One region of the Polaromonas sp. CG_9.11 genome, then DNA from elsewhere that is predicted to be linked to it. Evidence: predicted binding sites of a transcription regulator. Region 1 holds the regulator's gene; each other region holds the start of a gene.
What was found. The regulator sigma-54, encoded in region 1, starts transcription at its own class of promoters, with help from an activator protein. The targets are predictions, from matches to a motif close to TGGCANGNAANCTGCTTT.

Region 1 (7,348 bases):
CAAATTCATCGACGCTTTGCCCCTGGAACTGCGAACGCCGCTGCTCGCGCTGCTGCACGCCGCTGGTGCCGGCCACGCCCGCCACGTCGATGCGCTCGCCATACGGCGGGTTCACCAGCATCACGCCGCCGGGCGCGGGCGGCATGCGCTGCAGCGCGTCGCCGCCGCGAAACTGCACGGCATGGGCCACGCCGGCGCGTTCGGCATTGCGCTCGGCAAAATCGACCATGCGGAAGGACACGTCGCTGCCAAACACCGGCGCGGTGGGCTCGGTGATCGCTGCTTCGGCCTGGTCGAGCAGGCCTTCCCACACGTGGCCCTGGAAAGGCAAATACTTCTGGAAGGCAAAGCGGCGGTTGATGCCCGGCGCGATGTTGCAGGCGATTTGCGCCGCCTCGATGGCAATCGTGCCCGAGCCGCAGCACGGGTCGTACAGCGGCACGCCTTGCTTGCACTGCCCTTCGTCGCCACTCCAGCCGCTGGCGGCGATCATCGCGGCGGCCAGCGTTTCCTTCAGCGGCGCGTCGCCCTTGTCCTCGCGCCAGCCGCGCTTGAACAGCGGCTCGCCCGAGGTGTCGATGTAGACCGTCACCGTGTCGGTGGTCAGGTGCACATACACGCGCACGTCGGGCCAGCGGGTGTCGACGCTGGGGCGCACGTCGTTGAACTTGTGCCGGAAGCGGTCGGCAATCGCGTCCTTGATCTTCAGCGCGGCAAAGTTCAGGCTTTGCAGCGGGCTGTGCTGGGCGGTGATTTCGACCTTGAAGGTCTGCGCGGGCGTGAACCAGACTTCCCAGGCGACACTGGCCGCCGCGTTGTACAGGTCCTGCTCGCTGCGGTAGGGGCCGTGCTGCAGCTCGATCAGCACGCGCTGGGCCAGGCGGCTGTGCAGGTTGAGCTGCAGCGCTTCGCGCCACGAGGCCTGCAGCTGGACGCCGGCACGCCAGGCTTTGCCCTCGATGCCGGTGATGCGCTGGACTTCGGCGGCCAGGAGGTTTTCGACGCCGGCGGCGCAGGGGAGGAAGAGTTGGAGTTGGTTCATGGTGTTTTCAGGTTGGGCTGCTGCGGCTGTGGACTGCAGGGGCAGTGTGCATCGGCTGGCGGACATGGCAAGGGCCGCCCTCGGTATCAGCCCTCACCCCCGCCCTCTCCCAGAGGGAGAGGGCGTAAGAAAAGGCAGCAGCACGGTCTTTGCGCACCCACAAATCTTTCCCGGCTGGCTCCTTCTCCCTCTGGGAGAAGGCAGGGATGAGGGCCAGCGGACATTGCAAAAGGCGCATGGCCTGTTCAGAGTGCCTTGCGCAGATTGGTCGGCGCAATGCGCAATGCCTCGCGGTATTTGGCCACGGTGCGGCGGGCGCATTCAATACCCTGCTCCTTGAGCATTGCTGAAATCTGGCTGTCGCTGAGCGGCTTTCTGGGGCTTTCGGACGCCACGAACTGCTTGATGAGTGCGCGCACGGCGGTGCTCGATGCATTGCCACCGGTTTCGGTGCCCAGCCCGGAGCCAAAGAAATACTTCAGCTCGAAAGTGCCGAAGGGCGTGCCCATGTACTTGGCCGTGGTGACGCGCGAAATGGTCGATTCGTGCAGGCCCAGCTCGTCGGCGATCTCGCGCAGCACCAGCGGCCGCATGGCAAGATCGCCGTGGGTGAAAAAATTTTTCTGCCGCTCGACGATGGCGTTGCTGACGCGCAGGATGGTGTCGAAACGCTGCTGGATGTTCTTGATGAACCAGCGCGCTTCCTGCAACCGCTGCTGCAGCGCCTGGCCACCGCCCCTGCCGCCGTGCTGCCGCAGTGCGCTGGCGTAGATGTCGTGGACCCGCAGCCGGGGCATGACGTCGCTGTTGAGCGTGACCTTGAAGCCCCGGCCGGACTTGACGACCAGAACGTCGGGAACGACCAGATTGCGTTCCACATTGGCAAACCGGCGTCCGGGCTTGGGGTCGAGCCGGGCGATCAGGCCGATCGCGCCCTTGATGGTGTCTTCGGTGCATTTGCACAGGTGCGACAGTCGCTTGACATCGCGCTTGGCCAGCAGTTCCATCGGCTGCTGGCAGATCGCCATGGCGGCGCGCGACTCGATGCTGTTTTTGCAGTCGAGCAGCTGCAGTCGCAGGCATTCGGCCAGGGTACGCGCGCCGACGCCGCCAGGCTCCATGTGCTGGAGCAGTTGCAAGGCGATGGCGAAGGGCTGCTCCAGTTCTTCGGCCTGCTCCGGGTTGCCGCTGGCCAGTCCGGCAGCGAGTGACGCCAGGCTGTCTTCCAGGTAGCCGTCGTCATTGAGCGACTCGATCAGGAAGTGCAGGGCGGCCCGGTCGAGTTCGGACAGCCGCAGGCCGAGCGCCTGCCGGTGCAGGTGGTCCTGCAGCGACACATGGGCGCCGGTCAGGTCGGAGGCTTCGACGTCGCTGTCGTCCAGGTTGTTCTTGCGCGCCGGCGCGTCGCCGCCCCATTCGCTGTCGTCGGGCAAAGACTCGACCGAGCCATCGCCTTCCCAGCTTTCTTCCAGCGCCGCCTCGGTGCCGGCCTCTGCCGTGTTTTCAGACTCTTTTGATGTGCTGGCGCTTGCTGTGTCTGTATTTGCAGCTATTGAATCTGTAGCAGACTCGAATTCACGGCTGTCCTGGCTGACCGGGGTGTCGGTGTGCTCCAGGCCAAACTCCTCGCGCGGCGCGCTGTCGTCCGCCAGTTCGAGAAAAGGGTTTTCGTCGAGCATCTGCTCGACTTCCTGGCTTAGCTCCAGCGTCGAGAGTTGCAACAGCCGGATCGACTGCTGCAGCTGTGGCGTGAGCGCCAGGTGCTGCGAGACGCGAAGGGACAGGCCTTGTTTCATGAAGATATAGCCCCCACGCTCCCCGCTGCGCGTGGTTCGCTGCCCCCCGAGGGGGCTGCCCCGCCTGCAGTCCGGCAAAGCCGGTCCTGCGGCCGGTACTGGGGCTGGCGGGGATGCCCTGCCGTCCCACCTGATGTATCCAGCGATGCTAGGCGCAAGATTGTCACAGGCGCGGCTGGCAACCTTTCCCGCTCGTGCAAGTACCGGCCGCGGAACTGGCTTTGCCAGGCCGCAGGCGGGGCAGCTCCCCCGGGGGGCAGCGCAGTACATAAAGTGACAAGCGTGGGGGCCATTGCTACATCTTGAAGTGTTCGCCGAGGTAGACCCTGCGCACATCGGCGTTGTTCACGATCTCGGCCGGCGTGCCGTTGGCCAGCACGTGGCCGTCGCTGATGATGTAGGCGTGGTCGCAGATGCCCAATGTTTCGCGCACGTTGTGGTCGGTGATCAGCACGCCGATGCCGCGCGACTTGAGGAAGCCGATGATGCGCTGGATCTCGATCACGGCAATCGGGTCGATGCCGGCAAACGGCTCGTCCAGCAGGATGAAGCGCGGCTGGGTGGCCAACGCGCGGGCAATCTCGACGCGGCGGCGCTCGCCGCCTGACAGCGACAAGGCCGGCGAGTCGCGCAGGTGGCTCACGCGCAGGTCGTCGAGCAGCGCATCGAGCCGCGACTCCAGCTCGGCGCGGGCCAGCGGCTTGCCGGCGGCATCGCGCTGCAGCTCCAGCACGGCGCGCACATTTTCCTGCACGCTGAGCTTGCGGAAAATCGACGCTTCCTGCGGCAGATAGCTCAGGCCGAGGCGCGCGCGCAGGTGGATCGGCATGTGCTCGACCGGCTGGCCGTCGATGGAAATCTGGCCCGCGTCGGCGCGCACCAGGCCGACGATCATGTAAAACGACGTGGTCTTGCCCGCGCCATTCGGGCCCAGCAGGCCGACAACCTCGCCTTTTTGCACCGACAGCGACACGTCCTGCACCACCAGCCGGCTGCCGTAGGACTTTCGCAGTCCCTGCGCGACCAGGCTGCTGGGTGTGTCAAGGCGGACTGCGCCCTCCTGCGGAGGAACCGTTTCAATCGTTCGATTCATGGGGTCAGGGGGCTTTCGGGGCTGTGCCGGTGCCCAGCGTGGTGCTGGGGCGTAAAACGGGCGCCGGTCCGCTGGCCGGCGGCGCTGCCGTGGCGCCCGTCGCAGGGGCGCGCGGCGACAGCATGGCGCGGACCCGTCCGCCAGGGTTTGCCGCAGTGGCAGTTTTCGCGCCGGCATCAACGGTGAACACGTCGGTGTTGTTGTCGTACACGATCAGCCCGCCGGTGGTTTCGTCGCTCAGCGTCGCGCCTTTGAACCGGCGCACCACGGCGCGTTTGATGAACTTGACCAGGTCGGCGCGGCTGTCGTATTCGATGCGTTCGCCTTCGCCTTCGATGTATTCATCGACGCCGTCGCGCTTCTTGCGGTAATAGGCAAGCTTGCCCGGCGCTGCCGTGGCCACGGCCAGCTGGTAGCCCTCCGGGTCCTGACTGACATCGACCTGCGCGCCCCGGATGATGGTCGTTCCCTTGGTGATGACGACGTTGCCGGTGAAGACACTGGTCTGGTTGAGGTCGTCATAGCGCAGGGAATCCGCCTCGGCATTCATCGGCTTGTCGCGGTCGGCTCTTTCCGCCGCGGCCGGAAGCACGGCACCCGCTGCCAGGATGGCAGCCAGGAGAAGAGGGAAAAAAGGGGTTTTCATGAGGCACGGTTCTTGCGGGTGATATTTTTTCAATTGTAGCCATGCCGGCAGGGCCAGAATCCTCTAGAAAATAATCGGTATTCCCCCCTGGTCGCCAGTCTTGACTTGCACTGGCAGCCGCCGCTGAAACTAGCCTTCTTCAGATCTTGTGGCGAGCAAGCGGCCCTGCTGCGAAAAGCGTGCTTCCCGACAGCAAGCGCATCACCTGAAACCGTGTGCTTCCGGCAGTATCGGATGTGACTGGCTTGCAGCTTGCAGGCGCACACGCTCTCCGACGTCGTACGAGCCGAAAACTTCACGCGCCGAACGGGTTTCGGGCAGCACATAAACAATGCCGTCCGTTCCGGTGAAAGCAGGACTCACCACGTTTTCGTAAAACTTGACGGGAACATTGATGCAGCCATAAGAAATTCGGCGCTCTGACGGCAAAGAACTGGCCAGCCTTTCGGCGCGGCGTTCCTTGGCATTGCCAGTGACCACACGATGCATGGAGATGGCCGTGTCGTAGTCCACCCAGAGCATTTCATCGCCCTTCAGGTTTTTGTCCAGGTTGGCCACGAAACGGCCTGCCGGCGTGGTGCGTTCCTCCGGGCGAATGGTTGACAGCTTTTTGGTTCCGATGCCGGGGACTGAGTGATCGCCTCTGGCCAGTCCGAGCAGCGCGGAAGATTCTCCGCGCAGTTGGCCCTTTGCATCGAACACAAATACCCTGGCCTCCAGCTTGTCCACGATGACAAAGGGCTTGTTGAGGTTGTCGCCTGAATCAACCACCCAATTGGCCACATGTCGGGCTTCTTTGGAGGCGTTGGTCTGTTCAAAGTTGGCGCGTTTTGCGCTTTTTCCCGCCACTGCGGGTTGCGTTTGCGTGACCGTTGGGACGGCGCCGCCTTCAGCGGACAGAACAGACGATGCCAGCCCAGGGTCTGGCAAGTGCGCAGCATCATGCGATGCATACGCCTGGGTGCAAATCAATCCTGTGGCCAGCAAGCCCAGAAAAACTTCTCGCATCATGAGCGCCAATATTTTTCAGGTTTTTCCATAACAGCCTTTTTAATTGCGTTCCGGTTTGGGCTTGCGTACTGGCGCCTCGTATTGCTCGGGCGGCGGTGGGACTGATACCACAACAGGCGCAACAACCGGTGGTGCCGGTGGTGTGACAACTACCAGAACGGGCGGCTGCACAGACGCTGGCGGAAGCACCGTGAAAACGTACCCAGGAGGAACGACGGCAGGCGGTGTTGACGGCGTCAACACGGGAGGCAGTGGACGTGGCGTATTTTCCTTAATTGGAACGACCGGTGGCACCACAGGCGGCACCACGACCGGTGGCACCACGACCGGTGGCACCACAGGCGGCACCACGACCGGCGGCACCACCGCTGTGATATTCGCGGTCGTTGTTGAAACAACCGGGCCACAGCAAGGAACGGCCAAGGCGTATCGATTGGCGTCTGCACCGCCCAGGCTGTAGCCGGTCAAGGTGATGGTCTTGTTCACTCCCACGTCCGGGGTAGCGAAATTGGCCGTACTGCCGGGGCCTGCAACCAGCGTCACATCGCCCACAGGGCTTCCTTTCAACGAAGCGACCGTTGCCGTGGTGGTTCCGTCGGCGATTTTGTCCTGGCCCTGAGCAAATACCAGCATGTGCTGGATGGGCGCGGCACCGATGATGTTGCCAGAGTAATCGGTTGGCGTGGTGTACGCGACCGGATTGTAATAAATGGTCGTCGGCGCATTCGTGACAGTCGCAGCCGGTGCCAGCGGAGCAAAAACAACCGTGCCGCCAGCGCCCGGGGCACTGGCGCCATACCCGGCGCTCAGCACCAGGCCAAGCGGCAGGCCCAGACTTTGACCGGGAATGATGCTGGTGGTGTGGGTCAGTGTGATCTTTCCCTGAATGTTGACATCGTTTGCGGCGCACATGGTGACGTTGCCGTTGGTTGTCGACAAAGCGCCTATCAAGTTGATGTCATTGCCGGCACTGAGCAAAACGCTTCCGTTGGTCGTCGTGATGTCTGCGCCCAATTTCACATTCACATCGCGCCCGCAGCACACCGCCAGGTTTCCATTGGTGGCAGTGATTGGCTTGTTGATGTTGACATTTCCTTTCGCCAGCAACGTCAGCGTCGTCGGGTTCGAACTCGCTGACCATGCGATGGCGTCGTTGACATGAATGTCACCGTTGCCGGGTGTTGCTGTGTACAGACTCGTCACAGGCGGGGTACCGGCGACCATGACATCGTTTCCGGTTGCCGTGCTGATGGTCACGCTGTTGGTCACCAGCAAGGCTGAAAGCGTCGTGCCAGAGATGTTGTCCGTGGACAGGCTGCCAATGGTGAAGTCCTGCGGGTCAATCAGCCAGGTGCCCGTTTTACCCTGCGCCGCCTCAGTGGTGACTTTCACCCCGCTGGCGATTTTCACACTGGCCGCAGAGGTTTCGATGAAGCCGCCATTTCCGCCTGCGGGTGCAGAAGCGTCCAGCGTGCCAGCCACATTCACCGTGCCATTTGCCATACCGCCCATCAGCATGATCGTGCCGTTGACGTTTTGCAGCGTCTGTGCCTGAACCACGCCGGTGTTGTTGACCGCATTGGACAGCAGGCTGCCCGCTGCCTGGGTGGTCATCAGCACCTGGCCACCGTCGGCCCGGATCACTCCGCCGTTGTCCACCAGCGCATTGACCGCGCCCTGATCGACGGTGACGCGCAAGAGCTTGTCGCCTGCGACATCAAGCGTGACGGCGTTGCCTGCGGCCAGTGCGACCGTGCCCA
Region 2 (7,348 bases), on a different contig from region 1:
ACTGCCTGCATCCTCGCGTCATCGCGCTGTCGATCCTGCCCGTCATCATCATGGGCGTGCTGTCGCTGACGCTGGGCTACTTTTACTGGGAAGACGCCTTGGTCGCAGTGCGCGGCAGCCTGGAAAGCTTCGAGCTGGTCAATGCCATGGTGCACTGGCTTGACGGCATCGGGCTCGGCAGCCTGCGCCTGGTGCTGGCGCCGGCGTTGGTGCTGTTCCTGGCCATTCCGGTGATCGTCGTCGCGACTCTGCTGCTGGTAGCGGTATTCATGACGCCCAGCATGGTGGTGCTGGTGGCAAGCCGGCGGTTCCCCCAGCTGGAGCGCAAAAAGGGTGGCTCGATGCTCGCCAGCATCATCTGGTCGCTGGGGTCGACCTTGCTGGCCATCGTGGCGCTGGTGGCGACGGTTCCGCTCTGGCTGGTGCCGCCGCTGATTTTGATCCTGCCGCCGCTGATCTGGGGCTGGCTGACTTATCGCGTCATGTCCTACGATGCTTTGGCGGACCACGCCAGCCGCGAGGAACGCGAGCAGTTGTTCCGCGAAAACCGCCTGCCTCTGCTCGGCATCGGCGTGCTGAGCGGCTACCTTGGCGCGGCGCCCAGCCTGCTCTGGGCCTCAGGCGCCATGTTCATCGCCATGGCGCCAATCCTGGTACCGCTGGCGATCTGGATCTACACCCTGGTGTTCGCCTTTTCATCGCTCTGGTTTGCCCATTACTGCCTGGCCGCGCTGGAGCAGCTTCGCAAGCGAAGCAATGCTGCAGCGCAGGCGCTCTCAGCACAAGCTGCTACAGAATTAATAGTTGGCGAGTCGCCCGCGCCGGTTTTTTCCACACTGTCAGGCGGCGTCCCGCCGGACTCCACCACCAAACTCCAGGACCCTTTTGCATGACCCCTTCATTCGGACTCATCATCATTGGCGATGAAATTCTTTCAGGCAAGCGCACCGACAAGCATTTGCCCAAAGTCATCGAACTGCTGGCAGCCAGGGGTCTGGCGCTGGCCTATGCTGAGTATGTCGGCGACGACCCGGAGCGTATCACCGCGACGCTGGCGCGCACCTTTGCCGCCAGCCGCGCGTCGGGTGATGTGGTGTTCTGCACCGGCGGCATCGGCGCGACGCCGGACGACCATACCCGCCAGTGCGCCGCCCGGGCGCTGGGCGTGGAACTGGCGCTGCATCCCGAAGCCAGGCGGCTGATCGAGGAACGCATACGCGACACGGCCAAAGAGCAGGGCGCCGCCTACGAGCCCGACCGCCATGACAACCTGCACCGCCTGAACATGGGCGTGTTTCCAGTCGGTGCCCAGATCATTCCCAATCCCTACAACAAGATTCCCGGTTTTACCTGCCAGGCCGGGCAGGGCGCGGTGCATTTTGTACCCGGCTTTCCTGTCATGGCCTGGCCAATGGTCGAGTGGGTCTTAAACAACAGCTATGCCCACTTGCACCAGGCGACTTGCGCTGTTGAAAAATCCGTCATCGTGATGGGATCGATGGAAGCCGCGCTGACCCCTTTGATGCTGTCAATTGAAGCCGAGCACGCCGGCGTGAAGGTGTTCAGCCTGCCCAGCGTCGACCATCCAGAATATGGGCGTCATATTGAACTTGGCGTCAAAGGGACGGCGGATGCCGTCAACCGCGCTTATCCCGCTTTGCTGGCAGGCTTGCACAAGTTCGATCTTAAGCTTGGCCCCGAATTGGTGCGATAACAAGAAAAATGCCGTATTGAGACCATATATGCACCATACAAGTGCATTTTAAGCTTAATTTTTAAAACTGCTGTTTCAAAACAAGTCAATCGACATTCAGTAGCGACAATAGCAGCGGCACAATGACGGGTTTGGCAAAACCCCGGTGTACCCGGCTTTGGCACAAAAAGTGCATTCAAAAAATTGAGCCGAATTTTTAAACCACCATCCAGTACAGGAGATTTTGATGGCAAAGACCGTCGCAGACGTCATGAACATGGTCAAGGAAAACGAAGTCAAGTTCGTTGACTTCCGTTTTACCGACACCCGGGGCAAACAGCACCACACCACGGTGCCCGTGTCTCACTTTGATGAAAACAAATTCACCGACGGTCATGCATTTGACGGTTCGTCCATCGCCGGATGGAAAGGCATTGAAGCCTCGGACATGCAACTGATCCCCGATCCGAACACGGCCAATATTGATCCGTTCTTTGAGGAAACGACGCTGATCATGACGTGCGACGTGATCGAGCCAACGGATGGCAAGGCCTACGAGCGTGATCCGCGCTCCATCGCCAAGCGCGCAGAAGCCTACCTGAAGTCCACCGGTCTGGCCGACACCGCCTACTTCGGACCAGAACCTGAGTTCTTCATCTTCGACGGTGTGCGCTGGAGCACCGAGCCGGGCCACAGCTTCTACGAAATCGAAGAGTACGAAGCACCGTGGAACAGCGGCACCAAGCTCGAAGGCGGCAACCGGGGCCACCGTCCGACCGTCAAGGGCGGCTATTTCCCCGTGCCTCCGGTTGATAGCACGCAGGACATGCGCGCCGAAATGTCCCTGATCCTCGAATCACTCGGCATTCCGGTCGAGGTGTTCCACCATGAAGTCGCTGGCGCTGGCCAGAACGAGATTGGCACGCGTTTTTCGACCCTGGTCGAGCGCGCTGACTGGACCATCCTGCAAAAGTATGTGGTGCACAACGTGGCCAACGCCTACGGCAAGACCGCCACCTTCATGCCCAAGCCTTACGCTGGCGACAACGGCTCGGGCATGCATGTGCACCAGTCGGTGTGGAAAGATGGCAAAAACCTGTTTGCTGGGGACGGCTATGCCGGATTAAGCGATTTTGCGCTGCACTACATCGGCGGCATCATCAAGCACGCCCGTGCCTTGAACGCCATCACCAACCCCGGCACCAACAGTTACCGCCGCCTGGTGCCGCACTTCGAGGCTCCGGTCAAACTGGCTTACTCGGCCAAGAACCGCTCGGCGTCGATCCGCATTCCTTACGTGGCCAACCCCAAGGGCCGCCGCGTCGAAGCGCGCTTCCCCGATCCGCTGATGAACCCTTACCTGGGCTTTGCGGCCCTGTTGATGGCCGGCATGGACGGCGTGGAAAACAAGATCCACCCCGGCGAAGCTGCCACCAAGGACCTGTACCATCTCCCGCCGGAAGAAGACAAACTGGTACCCACCGTCTGCCACAGCCTGGACCAGGCGCTGGAAGAACTGGACAAGGACCGCGCCTTCCTGACCAAGGGCGGCGTGTTCACCGACAGCATGCTCGATGCCTACATCGAGTTGAAGATGGGCGAAGTCAACCGCACCCGCGTTGAAGTCGCGCCGGTCGAATTCGACATGTACTTCTCGCTGTAAGCACGGCCCAGCCGCTGGCTTCCCTGGCAAGCAGGAAGGCCAGCGACGTATGAAAAAAGGATGGCGTCTGCCATCCTTTTTTCATGGGCGTGTGGAATAGATGCGCTGCAGATTTCGCATTTTTTCCGCTTTGACGCATACTCTCAGGCGATTCTTGTCTCCATCCCGCACACTGCATGCAAGCGGCTCCAGACGCTGGACATTTTCCTATGAACAACATCTCATTCCCGTATTCCCTGCCATCCCTTTCCAGCCTGTCGCTGGTGTCGCTGCTGTTGCTTGGCCCCGGCTCCATTGCCTGGGCGCAACAGATTTTTCGCTGCGCCGGCCTTGGTGGCGCAGCGCCTGAATACATCAACAACGTCAAGGATGCGCAATCGCGCAACTGCAAAGAGGTTTCCGGCGGCAATGTCACGGTAGTGCAGGGTACGCCGGTTCCAAAAGCGCCTGCGCGCGTGGCCACCAGCCCGGCAGCGGGAAATTCGCGTGCGGACAGCAACCCCGACCAGCGGGCGCGCGACAGCGATTCGCGCATCATCCTGGAGTCGGAACTCAGGAAATCCGATGCCCGGCTGGCCGAACTGCAAAAGGAATACAACAACGGCGAGCCAGAGAAGCAAGGTATCGAGGGTCGCAACTACCAGCGTTACCTTGACCGTGTCAGCGACCTGAAAGACAGCATTGCGCGCAGCCAGAGCGACGTTGCCGGCCTGAAGCGCGAGATTTCCCGCTTGCCGGCAGCAAATTAAGCCGGGTGGATCGGCTTCTGGATGAAAATGGACGCTTGAAAAAGCCATCCGCCCCCACCTTTGTGTCTTCCTTCCCGGCTTCGGGCACCATCCGTTTCCAGGCCTTTGACCTGCTGGCCACACTGGTTGCGGTGGTCCGCACCGATGGCTGCGTGGTGTTTGCCAATGCCGCCCTCGAAGACGCCCTCGGCACCTCGCGCCGGACCATCGAGGGCTCGCAACTGCCCGAATGCTTCACCGAGCCGCAGATCCTCAAGCATGCGCTGGAAGGCGCGGGCAGCAATGAATTTGCCGCGCTGCGCTATGACGCCTGGCTGCGGCGCCTGAACCATGAGCCGATGCCGGTGCATGTCGTGGTCGCGCAGACCGACACGCCTGGCGAAGCCATCGTGGAAATGCTCCCGCTGGAGCAGCAGGCCAAGCAGGACCGCGAGGAACGCCTGATTGACCAGGCACAGGCCAACAAGGAACTGATCCGCAACCTGGCGCACGAAATCAAGAACCCGCTGGGCGGCATTCGCGGCGCGGCGCAACTGTTGCAGATGGAAATCGGCAAGGACTTGACCGAATACACGCAGGTGATCATTCATGAAGCCGACCGGCTGCAGACGCTGGTGGACCGCCTGCTGGCGCCGCACCGCCGGCCCCACCTGGTGGGCGACGTGAACATCCACGAGGTCTGCGAGCGGGTTCGTTCACTCATCCTGGCGGAGTTTCCCAAGGGGCTGCGGGTGGTGCGCGACTACGACACGTCGATTCCCGAATTTCGCGGCGACAGCGAGCAGCTGATTCAAGCCGTGCTGAACATTGCCCACAATGCGGCCCAGGAACTGGCCGAACACATCACGGCAGGAGCCGCGACCATCACTTTCAGGACGCGGGTTGCGCGGCAGATAACTTTTGGCAAGAAACGCTATCGACTGGCACTGGAATTGCATGTGATTGACAATGGGCCGGGTGTTCCGGACTCCATCAAAGACCGTATTTTCTATCCCCTGATTTCAGGGCGTGAAGGCGGTTCGGGGCTGGGGCTGACACTGGCGCAAACCTTTGTCCAGCAACACCACGGTTTGATCGAGTGCGAAAGCCGGCCCGGCCATACAGACTTCAAGCTGCTGATACCGCTGCCCTGAAGTCTGCTGTCTTTCATCAAAGATAACCACGCTCGAAGCAAAGGGACCCCAAAGCATGAAACCGATCTGGATTGTTGACGATGACCAGTCCATCCGGTTTGTTCTGGAAAAAGCGCTGCTGCGCGAAGGTCTGCCCACGCGCAGCTTCACCAATCCGCGCGAAGTCCTGGCGGCGCTCGAGGTTGCCACCGAAGGCGACGGACCGCAAATCCTGGTCAGCGACATCCGCATGCCCGGTGGCTCGGGTTTGGACCTTCTTGAAAAGGTCAAGGCCAGGCTGCCTGGCCTGCCGGTCATCATCATGACGGCCTTTTCCGACCTGGACAGCGCCGTGTCGGCCTTTCAGGGCGGGGCGTTCGAATACCTGCCCAAGCCTTTCGATCTTCACAAGGCGGTCGAGCTGATCCGCCGCGCCGTGGAGGAAAGCCAGCGCGAGGAAGTGGCCGAGGAACGCATGGCCGCCGCGCCCGAGATGCTGGGCCAGGCGCCGGCAATGCAGGACGTGTTTCGCGCCATTGGCCGGCTGAGCCAGAGCATGGTCACGGTGATGATCACCGGCGAATCGGGCTCGGGCAAGGAACTGGTGGCACGTGCGCTGCACAAGCATTCGCCACGCGCCAACGGACCGTTCATCGCCATCAACACCGCCGCCATCCCGAAGGATTTGCTGGAAAGCGAGTTGTTCGGCCATGAGCGCGGCGCCTTCACCGGCGCGCAGACGCTGCGCCGTGGCCGCTTCGAGCAGGCGGACGGGGGAACGCTGTTCCTTGATGAAATCGGCGACATGCCGTTCGACCTGCAGACCCGGCTGTTGCGTGTGCTCAGCGATGGCAATTTCTACCGCGTGGGCGGGCACAACGCCGTCAAGACCAATGTGCGGGTGATTGCCGCCACGCACCAGGACCTGGAGCAGCGCGTCAAGGAAGGCGGCTTTCGCGAAGACCTGTTTCACCGCCTGAACGTGATTCGCCTGCGCCTGCCGGCGCTGCGCGAGCGGCGCGAGGATGTATTCATGCTGACGCGGCACTTCCTGCAGCAAAGCGCCAAACAACTCGGCGTCGAGCCCAAGCGCATTTCAGAGGCGGCTCTGCAGCAGCTGAGCCTGTTCGGTTTTCCCGGCAATGTGCGCCAGTTAGAGAATATCTGCCATTGGCTGACCGTCATGGCGCCGGCCCAGGTGATCGAACCCAAGGACCTGCCACCCGAAGTGCTCGGCTCGACGCCGGAGTGGAAATCCAGCGCGCAGCTGGCTGAAAAAACCGACTTGTCGCGGCAGGAACCTACCAGCGATACCTTCAGGCCGACCGTCGTCGCGTATCCGTCCGAATTCCCCGCGCTGCCAGCGCAGGCGGTGCACGCAACCGTTACCGAGAACGGCGCACTGCCATCGGCATGGGAAACCGGCCTGGAGGCCGAGGCGCTGGCCTTGCTGGTGTCGGGCCGCAGCGATGTCTGGGATGTGCTGACGCGCCGGTTTGAATCCCGCCTGATCCGGACCGCGCTGTCCAACACGAACGGCCGGCGCATCGAGGCGGCGCACAAGCTCGGCATCGGACGCAACACCATCACACGCAAGATACAGGAACTTAATCTTGAATGAATAAGTGGTTTTGCGCATGCCCCGTATGCGCTAGTAGCTATTTTCTTGATAGCAAGTTACATTTTTCCGCGAACTGATCAAGTTCATAGAGAAGTCATGTCTTGCGTTGCGGTTCCCATGCCGCCGTGACGTGCTCCTTGACCTGGCTTGCGCCGCTTCAGGTACTTTGCAAACAGGCCGTTTTCTGCATGGCCCAGCCCAACGAGTTGCTGCCGCCGTTGAGCTTGGTCTTCAGGGTCCGGAACAAAGGCACAGTTTTTCAACTCGGTGTCGAGCAGTCAGCGCGTGTTCAGGATGGCTGTGTAAACATCGGGTTGAAGTTTAGTCGTGCCACTGCAAAAGCGATCCAGGTCGATAACTGCCAGCCGACACCTTCGCCCACTTGCGATCCCTTTGCCATCGCATGCTCCCGCAGGTTGCCCGCATCGCCCGCGAGCTTTTGGAGTCACTGATTTTGTCTATAAGCTCTTGAGGGTTGAGAGAAACTCTTGGGCCAAAACATCTGTCAAC
Region 3 (7,348 bases), on a different contig from region 1:
TTGGTCGGCCCCGACATGACATGCCAGCTGGAGCCGAACAGCGCGGCGATGATGCACGGAACAATCGCCGTGTACAGCCCGTACTCAGGCGGCAGCCCGGCCAGCGTGGCAAAGGCAATGCCTTGTGGCAGGACCAGCACCGCACCCAGCAGGCCAGCCATGGCATCGGCGCGCAGTGTGGCCGGCGTGACCCAGCGCACCCAATTACCAAACAGCCGTTCCAGCAGACGGCGTGCCAGCCGGTGCGCCGAAGTGGCGCGGGGACTTTCAGGGGAGGCGTGCATGGGCCAGAGCATACCGCTGGCTGAGGGCGTCGGCAGCGCGCGGCAGGCCCGACATCTGTGCGAGAGCGATCAGGCCCAACCAGCCAGCCGCAGCGCAAGGCCGGCAACCGCTGAAGCGGCAATCACCGAAATCACCCCCCACTTGAGCCGCCACAAGGCCAGCGCCGCCAGCATGACCAGGGTAAGCGCCATCCAGTCGGGTTTTGTATCAAAATTCCATCCTGCGCCGGCTGGATAAGCGACAGCAGCTATGAAAAACAGAGCAAGATTGGCAATCACACCGACCACGGCCGCCGTCACGGCCGCCAGCGGCGCGGTCAGCTTGAGGTTGCCACGCGTTGATTCGACCCACGGCCCGCCCGCCAGGATAAAGATGAAGGACGGCAAAAAGGTGAACCAGGTCGCCACGCAGGCCGCCAGCGCGGCGCCCAGGAACAGCGCATCGGGCCCCAGCACCTGTTGGCCCCAGCCGGCCAGAAAGCCGACAAACGCCACCACCATGATGAGCGGGCCCGGCGTGGTTTCGCCCAGCGCCAGGCCGTCCATCATCTGCGCGGTGCTGAGCCACTGGTAATGCTCGACCGCCATCTGGTTCACGTAAGGCAGCACGGCGTAGGCCCCGCCAAACGTCAGCAGCGCCGCCTTGGTGAAAAACCAGCCGGTTTGCGTCAGCGTGGCTGACCAGCCGTTGGCCGCGACCAGCGCCGCCATCGGCAGCAGCCAGAGCGCGGCGCCCACGGCCAGCACGGCGGCCAGCCGCGACGACTTGAACCGCGCGTGCGCTGGCGTGGGCGTGTCGTCGTCGATCAAAGCCGGGGCATTCGTGACGCGGATTGCCGATGAATGCCTGCCGCGGCCCGCCAGCGCACCCGGCGCGAAACGCGCCAGCAGCGCGCCCGTCAGCAAAGCACTCAGCACGACCACCGGGAAAGGCAGCTTCAAGACTGCAACCGCTATGAAACTAATAGCTGCTATCGCCCACGGAACCGGCGCCAGCATCGGATTGCCCAATGATTTGCTGGCAATGCGGTGCAAGGCATGCAAAACAATCGCCGCCACGGCCGGCTTGATACCGTAGAAGATGCCCGCCACCAGCGGCAGCTGGCCAAAGGCCAGGTAGATCCAGCTCAGAAAAATCAGCAGCGCCAGCGAGGGCAGCACGAACAGCGTGCCGGCCACCACGCCGCCCCGGGTTTTATGCATCAGCCAGCCGAGGTAAGTCGCCAGCTGCTGCGCTTCGGGGCCGGGCAAGAGCATGCAGAAGTTCAGTGCATGCAGGAAGCGTTTTTCCGACACCCAGCGGCGCTTTTCCACCAGTTCGCGGTGCATGATGGCAATCTGCCCGGCCGGCCCGCCAAAGCTGATGAAGCCCAACTGCAGCCAGAAGCGCAAGGCCTCGCGCAAAGAAATGCGGGTGGGCGCCTCAGAGGAGGAAGACGAAATGTCCATGGTTCGTGACTTCGCGCTCAAGCCCGCTGCAGCTTGAACACCGCCCGGCTGGCGCGGGCATTGGGCCAGAAACGGATTTCACGGCCATCCTGCAAACCGAATGAATCGAGAATCTGCAGCCGGTTTTGATGGGCCAGCGCGGCAAAGTCCTGCAGCGTGCCGACGCGGATGTTCGGCGTGTCATACCACTGGTAGGGCAGCACCCTGGTCACCGGCATGCGGCCGCGCAACACGGCCAGCCGGTTCGGCCAGTGGCCGAAATTGGGGAAGGCGACGATGCCGATGCGGCCCACGCGCGCCGTTTCGCGCAGCATGACTTCGGCATTGCGCAAGTGCTGCAGCGTGTCGATCTGCAGCACCACGTCGAACGAAGCGTCGCCAAACAGCGCCAGCCCGTCTTCGAGGTTGAACTGGATCACATTGACACCGCGCGCCACGCAGGCCTGCACGTTCGCGTCATCAATCTCGACGCCGTAGCCCGAGCAACCGCGCGCCCGGATCAGGTGGTCGAGCAGCGCGCCATTGCCGCAGCCCAGATCGAGCACGCGGGAACCCTTGGGCACCAGCCGGGCAATCGACAGCTGGTCCGGAGACGGCGGCAGGTTGGTTTGCGTCGTTCCATTCATAGCATCACCTTGCTCTCGAAATAGGAGCGCACTATGCCCATGTAGCGTGCGTCATCGAGCAAAAAGGCATCATGACCGTGCGGCGCGTCGATTTCGGCGTAACTCACATCAACCTGGTTGTCGAGCAAGGCCTTGACGATTTCCCGGCTACGTGCCGGGGAAAAGCGCCAGTCGGTGGTGAAGCTCACGATTAAAAATTTGGCGCTGGCCTGCGCCAGCGCGCGGCTCAGGTCGCCGCCGAATTCAGCCGCCGGGTCGAAGTAATCGAGGGCCCGGGTGATCAGCAGATAAGTGTTGGCGTCGAAGTACTCGGCGAACTTGTCGCCCTGGTAGCGCAGGTAGCTTTCGATCTGGAACTCGACGTCCTGAGTGGTGTAGCGGTAAGGCGCAACGTTGGCCAGGGCAGCACCCATTCCGTCCAAGCCAGGGCCGCGGATCCGGCTTTCCCGGTCCGCAGGCGCAGCGGCCCCCTCGGGGGGCAGCGAACCACGCGAAGCGGGGAGCGTGGGGGCCACCACCTGGCGGCCAAATTTTTCGTTCATCACGTCGTCGCTCAAATAGGTGATGTGGCCAATCATGCGGGCGATGCGCAGGCCGCGTTTGGGCAGCACGCCGTGGCGGTAGAAGTGGCCGCCATGAAAATCCGGGTCGGTCACGATGGCGCGACGCGCGACTTCGTTGAAGGCGATGTTTTCGGCCGTCAGGTTGGGGGCGCTGGCCACCACCACGGCGTGGCGCACCCGCTGCGGGTATTGCAGCGTCCAGGCCAATGCCTGCATGCCGCCGAGACTGCCGCCCATGACGGCGGCCAGCGTCTCGATGCCCAGCGCATCGAGCAGCCGGGCTTGGGCGTTGACCCAGTCCTGCACCGTGACGACCGGAAAATCGGCACCATACACCTCACCCGTGTCCGGGTGGGTCTGCATCGGCCCGGTGGAACCGAAGCACGAGCCCAGGTTGTTCACGCCAATGACAAAAAACCGGTTGGTATCGAGCGGCTTGGCCGGCCCGATCATGGTGTCCCACCAGCCCTCGGACTTGTCCCTGACCTGACCGGCGTCGTCCAGATAAACGCCCGCCACATGGTGCGAGGCGTTGAGCGCATGGCAGACCAGCACCGCGTTGGACTTGTCGGCATTGAGCTGGCCGTAGGTTTCATAACTCAGGTTGTAGGCACGGATCGAGGCGCCACTGCGCAGCGGCAGCAGCTCGGCAAAGTGCATCGATTCGGGCGTGGCGACAAGGACGGAGGCAGTTGGCACTGTTGATGGATCCACGATAAGACAGACTCAAGATCAGGACAGGAAAACAGCAAGGCGAAGCGCAAAAAAGAAAACCCGGCATCGCCAAGGCGAGTCCGGGTTCATGGGGAGAATCGTCTTTAGCCGTACTTTTTACGCGCCCGCAAGCTGAGCAAATCAGCGCATTGCCAGTATAGCAATCCGGCCAGCGCCTACGCTGGCACCAGCAGCGCCAACACGCCCAGCACGGCAAAAACCAGTGCCGACACGATATGCACCACGCGCAGCGGAATCAGGTGCATGAAACGGCTGCCGAGCCAGACCACCGGCGCATTGGCCAGCATCATGCCCAGCGTGGTGCCGGCCACCACCCAGAAATAGGCGTCATAACGCGCGGCCAGCATGACGGTGGCAATCTGAGTTTTGTCGCCCATTTCAACCAGGAAAAACACGAAGACCGTGGTGCCGAACACCCCGAAACGCAGTGGCTTGCCGGCGTTGTTGTCGTCATCGAGTTGGTCCGGAATCAGCATCCACACGGCCATCGCAATAAAGGAGACGCCCAGTATCCAGCGCAGGGTTTGCGGTCCCAGGAGAGTCGTCACCCACGCGCCCAATGCGCCTGCCATGGCATGGTTTGCCACAGTGGCCACCAGGATGCCCAGAACAATGGGCCAGGGTTTTCTGAATTTTGCCGCCAGCACCAACGCAAGAAGCTGGGTTTTGTCGCCCATTTCAGCGAGGCCGACGATACCGGTGGAGACGAGGAAAGCTTCCATGCAACAAACAGCTCAGGCCGGATCAAAAAAACCAATGACTGCACGACATCCCCGGCCCGAAGCTTTTTACAAGTTCTGGAGGCTGTGCAGTCAAAGGTCTCGCCAGGCTAACTGCTGTTTGCGCCATGTCGGCCTTTTTTAGCAAGGCCAGACAAGTCTGTTGACGCAAACCCCTTTCAGTAAAGAAGGGCGGCTACTCCCCAATGACAGCGGGCATTGTATCGGCGGCTTCCAATGCCGCTGGCATGGACCATCGGCGTTGCACCAAGAAAAGCCTTTTTCACGGCGCGTTTCTTGCTTTGTTTTGGTGCAATTTTCGGCATTCGCCAGAAAATGCACCAAACAATCACATATCACTTTCGAAAGCGCGTTATGGAAGCACTAAAACAGGGCAATGACGCTTTGTTCATCTTATTGGGCGGCATCATGGTGTTGGCGATGCATGCCGGTTTTGCATTTCTGGAACTTGGCACGGTGCGCAAAAAGAACCAGGTCAATGCGCTGGTCAAAATCCTGGTGGATTTTTCAGTCTCCACCGTGGTTTATTTTGCCGTGGGCTACGGCGTGGCGTATGGCACCCATTTTTTTGTTGGCGCCGAGGAGTTGGCGGCGAAAAACGGCTACGAACTGGTCAGGTTCTTCTTTTTACTGACGTTCGCAGCAGCCATTCCGGCGATCATTTCAGGCGGCATTGCAGAGCGTGCGCGCTTTTATCCCCAGTTGATTGCAACAGCCGTCATTGTGGGATTTGTTTACCCGGTTTTTGAAGGCATCGCCTGGAACCACCATTTTGGCGTGCAGGCCTGGATTCTGTCGGTCACCGGTGCCGAATTTCATGATTTCGCCGGCTCGATCGTGGTTCACGCCATGGGCGGCTGGCTGGCACTTCCGGCAGTCCTGTTGCTCGGCGCCCGCAGCAATCGTTATCGCAAGGATGGCGCGATGTCGGCACATCCCCCGTCGAACATTCCTTTTCTGGCATTGGGCGCATGGATATTGATCGTCGGCTGGTTTGGTTTCAACGTGATGAGTGCACAAACGCTCGACAAGATTTCCGGACTGGTTGCGGTGAATTCACTGATGGCCATGGTGGGCGGCACATTGGCTGCGCTGGCATTTGGCAAAAACGACCCGGGTTTTGTACACAACGGCCCATTGGCAGGACTGGTTGCAGTGTGCGCAGGTTCTGACGTGATGCATCCGCTGGGGGCGCTGGCCGTGGGCGCTGTCGCAGGCGCCGTGTTTGTCGTGATGTTCACATTGACCCAGAACAAATGGAAGATTGACGATGTACTGGGGGTCTGGCCGCTGCACGGCGTCTGCGGCACTTGGGGTGGACTGGCCGCCGGGATTTTTGGCAGCAAAGCATTGGGGGGTTTGGGCGGCGTCAGCTTTGGCGCGCAATTGATCGGCACCACCTTGGGCGTCATGTGGGCGGTGTTGATGAGCTGCGTGGTGTATGGCACGCTCAAGTGGACGCTGGGGCTGCGCCTGACCCAGGAAGAAGAGTTTGAAGGCGCCGACCGGTCGATTCACCGCATTGGTGCAACGCCCGAACACGAAGTCAATTGGTAACTTTATGCAACTAGTGCAATTACACGCAATCCGAGCGATTTTGGCTTCTCAACAACGGCGATCAATTCAGAACAAATTTGGCTCCAAAATAACTTTCAGAAACTCAGTGTTTCTACCTACCAAATCTTGGTGGCATGGTGTTCCATGCGGAAATTCCACTGCGGTTCTTTTGACGAACTGAAGCATAATATGTGGGTACAAATTCAAAATTTGTACTTGTTAGGTGATCGGTCAGTTTCGCGCGCTACAGCGGTACGTTCAAGATTTGTTGTGCTTTCGGGACCCCATCGCTTTTATTTATGTGTTTTAGAGGAGTCCCTTCATGGGCAACAAACTATACGTCGGCAACCTGCCTTACTCGGTGCGTGACGAAGACCTGCAGCAATCTTTTGGTCAATTCGGCGCTGTTACCAGCGCCAAAGTCATGATGGAACGCGACACCGGTCGCTCCAAGGGCTTTGGTTTTGTCGAAATGGCCAGCGATGCGGAAGCACAAGCAGCCATCAACGGCATGAACGGTCAGCCTCTGGGCGGCCGCAGCGTTGTTGTGAACGAAGCCCGTCCGATGGAGGCACGTCCTCCACGCACCGGCGGCTTCGGTGGTGGCGGTGGCGGCTACGGCGGTGGCGGTGGCGGTGGCGGCGGCGGATACGGCGGCGGCGGTGGCGGTCGTTCTTCCGGCGGCGGCAGCGACGGTGGTTTTCGCAGCCCGTACGGTGGCGGCGGCTCTGGCGGCGGACGTTCCGGTGGCGGTGGCGGCGGCGGTGGACGCGGCGGCTACTAAGCCCTGCGCTATTTACCGGCAGGCCAATTGGGCTGCAAAAACAGCTTCTTCAGTCTCTGATTAAAGACAGCTTGAAACGGCTTCAAGACTTCGGTTTTGAAGCCGTTCGGCATTCCAGTTCACTTTTTTCGATGGCAAGTAAACACCCTTAGTGGTTCTGCCGGTGCCGGGAATATGGATGCAATTCGCATATTTTTCCTCACTCCCCCTGCACCAAGTACGCCCTGTGTTCAGGACAGAAAACTCCTGCATGCGAACTTTGAGTGCATCAGGTCTGCTCGACGGCTTTGCAAGCATTACTTTCACGCTACATTGCGCAGTTTGCGCCCGCTAGGGTTTGGGGTCAGGGGGCCGGTTTGCTGAATTCGGCATCAAGACCCCGCGAACCCGGCCTGTGAGAACGGCCACCTGGTCCAGGTTGTTGTAGGTAAAAACATTGCCGGTGAACTGGTCCGCGCCCCGGATCAGGAGCACAGGCAAATGAGACTGGACGCGCTCTTCATTCAAGAAAGCATGAAGAAATTCACCGCGAAATTCCAGCCTGGGCGCTTCCTTTCCTTGTGCGTCGCGACTTGCTTCGCGCACGACACGTGCATTGCCAGTCAACTGG
Region 4 (7,348 bases), on a different contig from region 1:
CACCCGACCACACCACCGTGATCAGCACGGCCTTGGCCTGGATCCACACTTGCGAGACGATCGAGTAGTCGGCGGCAGCGATGCCGGTGGCCGTCACCCAGTCGGCCACAAAGCCGGGGCCGCCCAAGGCCGGCGAGTTGAACACGCCGGTCAGCAGCGCGCCGACGATGCCGCCCACGCCATGCACGCCGAACACGTCGAGCGAGTCGTCGGCGCCGAGCAGCTTCTTCAGGCCATGCACGCCCCAGAGGCAGGCAAAACCGGCGACAAAGCCAATCACCAGGCCGCCGCCGATGCCGACGTTGCCGGCTGCCGGGGTGATGGCCACGAGGCCGGCCACGGCGCCCGAGGCAGCGCCCAGCATCGACGCCTTGCCGCGCATCAGCGCCTCGCCGAGGCACCAGGCCAGCACGGCTGCGGCCGTTGCGCCCAGCGTGTTGATGAAGGCCAGGGCGGCAAAGCCGTTGGCTTCCAAGGCCGAGCCGGCATTGAAACCGAACCAGCCCACCCACAGCAGCGAGGCACCGACCATGGTCAGCGTCAGGCTGTGCGGCGCCATGGCTTCCTTGCCATAGCCGATGCGCTTGCCGACCATGAAGGCGCCGACCAGGCCGGCCACGGCTGCATTGATGTGCACCACGGTGCCGCCGGCAAAGTCCAGCGCGCCCGACTGCCAGATGTAGCCGGCCTTGCCGTTCATCGCATCGACCACTTCCTTGCCGGTGTAGGCATCAGGCCCCATCCAGAACCAGACCATGTGCGCCATCGGCGCATAGCTGAAGGTGAACCAGATCACCATGAAGAGCAGCACGGCGGAGAACTTGATGCGCTCGGCGAAGGCGCCGACGATCAGGGTGCAGGTGATGCCGGCGAAGGTGGCCTGGAAGGCGGCAAAGACGATCTCGGGGATCACGACGCCTTTGCTGAACGTGGCCGCGCTGGCAAACGTGCCCGCGGCGTTGTCCCAGATGCCTTTCATGAACAACCGGTCAAAGCCGCCGATGAAAGCGCTGCCCTCGGTGAAGGCCAGGCTGTAGCCGTAGATGAACCAGAGCACGACGATCAATGAGAACGTCACCATGACCTGCATCAGCACCGACAGCATGTTCTTGCTGCGCACCAGGCCGCCGTAGAACAGCGCCAGGCCAGGCACGACCATCAATATCACCAGGATTGTCGAGACCATCATCCAGGCCGTGTCGCCCTTGTTGGGAACAGGGGCCGGCGCAGCGGCGGCCTCGGCGCCCGGAGCTGCTGTGGCGGCGGCAGGTGCGGCCGCGGCAGCGGGCACGGTGGGTGCGGCGGCGGCATCGGGACTGGCTTCAGCCGGGGCAGATGCGGCAGCGGCAGGCGCCTGTGCCGGGGTCTGCGCCAGAGCGAATGCGCCCGTGCCCAGCAAGCTCAGTCCCAGCAGGAGGGAAGCAATCATTTTTTTCATGGCAATGTTTCTCTTTTTTTTCAGGGGAGTGATGTCAGAGCGCTTCCTTGCCGGTTTCGCCGGTGCGGATGCGCACGACCTGCTCAAGGTCGTACACAAAAACCTTGCCGTCGCCGATCTTGCCGGTGCGGGCCGAGGTTTCGATGGCTTCAATCACGCGTTCCACCAGGTCATCGGACACAGCCGCTTCGATCTTGACCTTGGGCAAGAAGTCGACGACGTACTCGGCGCCCCGGTACAGCTCGGTATGGCCCTTCTGACGGCCAAAGCCCTTGACCTCGGTCACGGTGATGCCCTGCACGCCCATGCCGGAGAGGGCTTCGCGCACCTCGTCCAGCTTGAACGGTTTGATGATGGCAGTGATGAGTTTCATTTCAGTTTTCCTCCAGGATGAATGACGAGGCAGCAGTCCGATGGCGCTGCCGACGCATTACAGGGTTGTTGTAAGCATCACGTCCAGCGTGTTCTTGATGCGAAAGCGGCCGCTATCAACGAGGGTGACGAAGCTTGATTTCATGGAATCCCCGAAAATTTTTTAAGGTTGGCGGAACTTGTTTAGCAGGGACCGTGCCAGCTATTTTTTGCTCGCCCGAAAACGCTTGGCGGATTTCATCGGCTACCGGGTTACGCTAGAGACTTACAAGCTGTTACGCACCATTTTGATGCAATTGCAACGCACAACATTGATGCATTTATAAGGAAGTCACCGAATGAGCCTGTCTTTAGTGCACAGCCGTGCCTTGCTGGGGCTTGAAGCGCGTCCGGTGTGCGTTGAAGTGCACCTCGCCAACGGCCTGCCGAGTTTCACGCTGGTCGGACTGGCCGATACCGAAGTCAAGGAAGCGCGCGAGCGGGTGCGCTCGGCGATCCAGAATGCCGGGCTGGAATTTCCCGCCAACAAGCGCATCACGGTGAACCTGGCGCCGGCCGACCTGCCCAAGGACTCGGGCCGCTTTGACCTGCCGATTGCGCTGGGCATCCTGGCCGCCAGCGGCCAGATTGACGCGCGCAAGCTGGCGGGGTATGAGTTTGCCGGCGAGCTGTCGCTGGGCGGCGACCTGCGGCCGGTTCGCGGTTCCCTGGCCATGAGCGTGGCCATTGCCCGGCCGGCGCGTGGTACGCCGGAACCGTTGCCCCGGCTGGTGCTGCCCGAAGGCAGCGCGCAGGAGGCCGCGCTGGTGCCGCAAGCCGAGGTGTACCGCGCGCAGCATCTGCTCGACGTGGTCCGGCAGTTTTTGCCAGGCGATGCCCTTCCCGAAGCCGGTGACGGCTGGACGCGCGTGGCGTCCACCGCGCCGTCACGGCAGCCTGCCTATCCAGACCTGGCCGATGTCAAGGGCCAGGCCGCCGCCCGCCGCGCGCTGGAAATTGCAGCGGCCGGCGGGCACAGCCTTTTGATGGTCGGCGCGCCGGGTTCGGGCAAGTCGATGCTGGCGCAGCGCTTTGCCGGCCTGCTGCCGGCCATGACGACGGAGGAAGCACTGGAAACCGCTGCCGTCGCCTCGCTGGGCGGGCGCTTCACGCTGGACCACTGGGCTGTGCGTCCGACCTGCGCGCCGCACCACACAGCCAGCGCGGTGGCGCTGGTGGGCGGCGGCTCGCCACCACGCCCGGGTGAAATCTCGCTGGCGCACCGGGGCGTGCTGTTTCTGGACGAGCTTCCGGAGTTTCCCCGCGCCGCACTGGAAGCGCTGCGCGAACCGCTGGAGTCGGGCCACATCACGATTTCGCGTGCCGCGCAGCGCGCGGAATTCCCGGCACGCTTCCAGCTGATCGCTGCCATGAACCCCTGCCCCTGCGGCTACCTGGGCTCCAGACTGCGCGCCTGCCGCTGCTCGCCCGAGGTCGTGTCACGCTACCAGGGAAAGCTCAGCGGGCCGCTGCTTGACCGCATCGACCTGCATGTGGAAGTCGGCAGCCTGGCCGCCGATGAGCTGGTGAACGCGGCGCCGGGCGAATCCACCGAGGCGGTGCGCAGCCGGGTGGTGCAGGCCAGGGAACGCGCGATGGCCCGGCAGGGCAGCGCCAACCAGGCGCTCGACGGCCAGGCCATCGATGCGCAGTGCCAGCTGGACCCGGCAGCGGCCAAGTTCCTCAATGTGGCGGCAACGCGGCTGGGCTGGTCAGGCCGGGGCATTCACCGCTGCCTGAAGGTGGCGCGCACCATTGCCGACCTGGCCGGCGCCAAAACCGTGCAGGTGACGCATGTGGCCGAGGCGGTGCAGTACCGGCGCGCATTGAAGGCGGCGCACTGAAAGACGGCGTGGTTCCGGCTCGCACGGGCAGCGCGAACCCGACGCGAAGCTGCCGGCTGGAGGGCAGCACTGCAGGTGCGGTGCGCGTTTGCGTTTGCGTTTGCGTTTGCGTTTGCGTTTGCGGAAATTACAGGTTGGGCGCCAGCAGGCGCTGCAGGTCTTCGGCCCGGGTGCCGCGACGCTGGGCGAGGTCCTGGAGCTGGTCATCGCCAATCTTGCCGACGCTGAAATAGGTGCTCTCGGGATGGCTCAGGTAAAAACCGCTGACACTGGCCGCAGGCGTCATGGCCAGGCTTTCCGTCAGCGCCATGCCGATGTCGTCGGCGTGGAGCAACGCGAACATTTCCTTCTTAGCACTGTGGTCCGGGCAGGCCGGGTAGCCGGGTGCGGGGCGGATGCCCTGGTATTTTTCAGCAATCAGCGCGTCCTTGTCGAGCGACTCGGCCGGCACGTAGCCCCACAAATCCTGCCGGACCCGCTGGTGCAGGGCTTCGGCAAAAGCTTCGGCCAGGCGGTCGGCGAGCGACTTGAACATGATCGATGAATAGTCGTCATGCTCGGCCACGAACTGCTTTTCCTTTTTCTCGGCGCCCAGGCCGGCGGTGACGGCAAAAACACCGATGTAATCGGCAATTTTTGAGCTATTTTGGCCCTTTACGCCCACTGCAAGGGCGCGAGAAGCTATCAATTCAGGCGTCAGCAGCTTGGGCGCGACAAAGTCGGACAGGCAGCGGCTGGGGCGCATCACGCCGTCAACGGCTGTTTTTTCGGTCTGCTGGCGCAGGCCGTTCCAGGTCATGGCGACTTCGCTGCGCGACTCGTCGGTGTAGATCTCGATGTCGTCGCCGACGCTGTTGGCCGGCAGCAGGGCCATCACGCCGTTGGCGGTGAGCCAGCGGCCCTCGATCAGCCGCTTGAGCATGCGCCTGGCGTCGGCATAGACGCGCACCGCTTCGACGCCAACCACCTCGTCCTTCAGGATCGCCGGGAACGGGCCGGCCAGGTCCCAGGTCTGGAAGAACGGTCCCCAGTCGATGAACTCGGCGAGTTCGGCCAGGTCAAAATTCTTGAACACACGCCGGCCAACGAATTTGGGCACGGGGGGCGTGTAGCTGGCCCAGTCCATCACCGTGGCATTGGCGCGCGCCTTGGCCAGTGGCCACATCGGCACCTGCTTTTTGTTGGCGTGCTGGGTGCGCACCTTGTCGTAGTCGGCGTTCAGCTCGGCGATGTATTTGGCGGCGTTGTCAGACAGCAGGCTTTGCGCCACGCTGACGCTGCGCGAAGCATCGGGCACGTACACCACCGGGCCTTCGTAGTGCGGCGAAATCTTCACCGCCGTGTGCACGCGGCTGCAGGTGGCGCCGCCAATCAGCAGCGGAATGTTGTTGAGGCGGAAATGGTCGTCCTTTTGCATCTCGCTGGCGACGTACTGCATTTCCTCCAGGCTGGGCGTGATCAGTCCCGACAGGCCGACGATGTCGGCGCCCTCGGCCTTGGCCAGCGCCAGAATCTCGTGGCACGGCACCATCACGCCCATGTTCACCACTTCAAAGTTGTTGCACTGCAGCACCACCGTGACGATGTTCTTGCCGATGTCGTGCACGTCGCCCTTGACGGTGGCGATGATGATCTTCCCCTTGGTCTTGACGTCGCCGCCGGCGGCCTGCAGCACCAGCTTTTCGGCCTCGATGTAGGGCAGCAGGTGCGCCACGGCCTGCTTCATCACGCGGGCGCTTTTGACCACCTGCGGCAGGAACATCTTGCCCTGGCCAAACAGGTCGCCAACGACGTTCATGCCGTCCATCAGCGGGCCTTCGATGACATGCAGCGGCCGTCCGTCGCCGGCAAGGATCGCCTGGTACATCTCTTCGGTGTCTTCGGTGATGAACTCGTTCAGGCCATGCACCAGTGCGTGCGACAGCCGCGCGCGTATCGGCAGTGCGCGCCATTCGTATTTCTTGCTGTCGTCGCGCGCACCGCTCTTGGCCGTTTCGGCCACTTCAATCAGGCGCTCGCCGGGCGTCAGGTGTTCCTCGCCGTCCTTGTAGACGGGCTGGCGATTCAGCACCACGTCCTCGACGCGCTCGCGCAGCACCGGCTCCAGGTCGTCGTAGACGCCCATCATGCCGGCGTTGACGATGCCCATGTCCATGCCGGCCTGGATCGCGTGGTACAGAAAGACCGTGTGAATCGCTTCGCGCACCGGGTCGTTGCCACGAAAGCTGAAGGACACGTTGGACACGCCGCCCGAGACCTTGGCGCCGGGCAGGTTGGCCTTGATCCAGCGGGTGGCGTTGATGAAGTCGACCGCGTAGTTGTTGTGCTCGTCGATGCCGGTGGCAATGGCAAAGATGTTGGGGTCAAAAATGATGTCTTCGGGCGCAAAGCCGATCTCGTCGACCAGCACGCGGTAGGCGCGCTCGCAAATGGTGATTTTTCGCTCGTAGGTGTCAGCCTGGCCCTGCTCGTCAAACGCCATGACGACGGCAGCGGCGCCGTAACGCTTGAGCAGCTTGGCCTGCTGCTTGAAGCCCTCAATGCCCTCCTTCATCGAAATCGAGTTGACGATGCCCTTGCCCTGGATGCAGCGCAGTCCGGCCTCGATCACACTCCACTTGGAGCTGTCGATCATGATGGGCACGCGCGCAATGTCAGGCTCGCCGGCGATCAGGTTCAGGAAACGCACCATGGCGGCCTGGCTGTCGAGCATGGCCTCGTCCATGTTGATGTCGATGATTTGCGCACCGTTTTCGACCTGCTGGCGGGCAACTGTCAGCGCCTGTTCATAGTCGCCGTTCAAAATCATGCGGGCGAAAGCCTTGGAGCCGGTGACATTGGTGCGCTCGCCGATGTTGACGAACAGAGAATCGGCGCCAACCGTGACCGGCTCCAGGCCGGACAGCTTCATGGGCGGGACATGCGGGGCGAGTTGCGGGGTAGTTTGAATTGCGGACATGGCTCACCTTGGAACAAAGGTGAGCGTCGTTGCCAAAAAGAACGCTTTGCGCCCTGTTTACCCAAGCCTGACGAAACGATGTTTCGCTGCAACGCTCCTTGAGTTAAGCTCGATTTTAAGCACCAATGTCGGCAGGCAGGTTGCCAGCGATCAAATTCCACCGGGTTGACCCATGCTAAGCACCTTCTTCAGAAAAAAAAGCGTCCCTTCGGCAGGTCCACGGCACGACGCCACCGAAGGCTCGGAAGCGGCCGACCTGGCAGCCCAGTTGCTGGTGGCGCCCACAGCCCTGATGCAGCTGACGATGCCAGAGGCGCGCATGGTGGTGCGCTACATGCAGCCGCAAATCGTGGCCAAAGGCACGGTCTTCATCCGCGAAGGCGATGCCCGCGACACCGGATTCCTGATGCTGCTGCTCAATGGCGAAGTGACGGTGGAAACACTGGTGGTCAGCCGCGTCGAACCCATCGTCATCACTGTGCTGGGCCCGGGCAGCCTGATTGGCGAGCTGGGCATGTTCGACGGCCTGCCCCGCTACGCCAGCTGTGTTGCCGCCACGCAGTTGCGCTGCGCCATCCTGACGCGCGAGGCCCTGAACCGTCTGATGGAGGAAAACCCCGGAGTTGCTGCCAAACTGCTGCTGGCCGTGTCGCTGCGCATTGGAACGCGCCTGCGCGAGGTGACCGGCAAGCTCAA

Region 2: glnA (type I glutamate--ammonia ligase) is a predicted target of sigma-54. The motif match lies at 1,873-1,890, and genes of this name have one in related genera.
Region 3: IWX85_RS18455 (ammonium transporter) is a predicted target of sigma-54. The motif match lies at 4,663-4,680, and genes of this name have one in related genera.
Region 4: glnK (P-II family nitrogen regulator) is a predicted target of sigma-54. The motif match lies at 1,994-2,011, and genes of this name have one in related genera.

Annotation. Positions count from the first base shown of each region.
Region 1 covers NZ_JADOVE010000013.1:114,949-122,296, forward strand. The annotation lists gene IWX85_RS12380 (class I SAM-dependent RNA methyltransferase) at 1-1,042, opposite strand, end outside; gene IWX85_RS12385 (RNA polymerase factor sigma-54) at 1,288-2,838, opposite strand; gene lptB (LPS export ABC transporter ATP-binding protein) at 3,134-3,931, opposite strand; gene lptA (lipopolysaccharide transport periplasmic protein LptA) at 3,936-4,577, opposite strand; gene IWX85_RS12400 (L,D-transpeptidase) at 4,779-5,588, opposite strand; gene IWX85_RS12405 (filamentous hemagglutinin N-terminal domain-containing protein) at 5,628-7,348, opposite strand, start outside.
Region 2 covers NZ_JADOVE010000009.1:44,313-51,660, reverse strand. The annotation lists gene IWX85_RS09335 (EI24 domain-containing protein) at 1-893, shown strand, start outside; gene IWX85_RS09330 (molybdopterin-binding protein) at 890-1,714, shown strand; gene glnA (type I glutamate--ammonia ligase) at 1,941-3,356, shown strand; gene IWX85_RS09320 (hypothetical protein) at 3,566-4,105, shown strand; gene glnL (nitrogen regulation protein NR(II)) at 4,141-5,238, shown strand; gene ntrC (nitrogen regulation protein NR(I)) at 5,294-6,838, shown strand; gene IWX85_RS09305 (LysR substrate-binding domain-containing protein) at 7,297-7,348, opposite strand, start outside.
Region 3 covers NZ_JADOVE010000031.1:1,334-8,681, forward strand. The annotation lists partial or broken gene IWX85_RS18430 (SulP family inorganic anion transporter) at 1-284, opposite strand, end outside; gene chrA (chromate efflux transporter) at 354-1,733, opposite strand; gene metW (methionine biosynthesis protein MetW) at 1,751-2,359, opposite strand; gene IWX85_RS18445 (homoserine O-acetyltransferase) at 2,356-3,582, opposite strand; gene IWX85_RS18450 (TMEM165/GDT1 family protein) at 3,813-4,379, opposite strand; yybP-ykoY riboswitch at 4,386-4,593, opposite strand; gene IWX85_RS18455 (ammonium transporter) at 4,752-5,954, shown strand; gene IWX85_RS18460 (RNA-binding protein) at 6,277-6,738, shown strand; gene lptC (LPS export ABC transporter periplasmic protein LptC) at 7,069-7,348, opposite strand, start outside.
Region 4 covers NZ_JADOVE010000006.1:50,299-57,646, reverse strand. The annotation lists gene IWX85_RS06775 (ammonium transporter) at 1-1,438, opposite strand, end outside; gene glnK (P-II family nitrogen regulator) at 1,473-1,811, opposite strand; gene IWX85_RS06765 (YifB family Mg chelatase-like AAA ATPase) at 2,149-3,693, shown strand; gene metH (methionine synthase) at 3,821-6,652, opposite strand; S-adenosyl-L-homocysteine riboswitch at 6,667-6,758, opposite strand; gene IWX85_RS06755 (cyclic nucleotide-binding domain-containing protein) at 6,825-7,348, shown strand, end outside.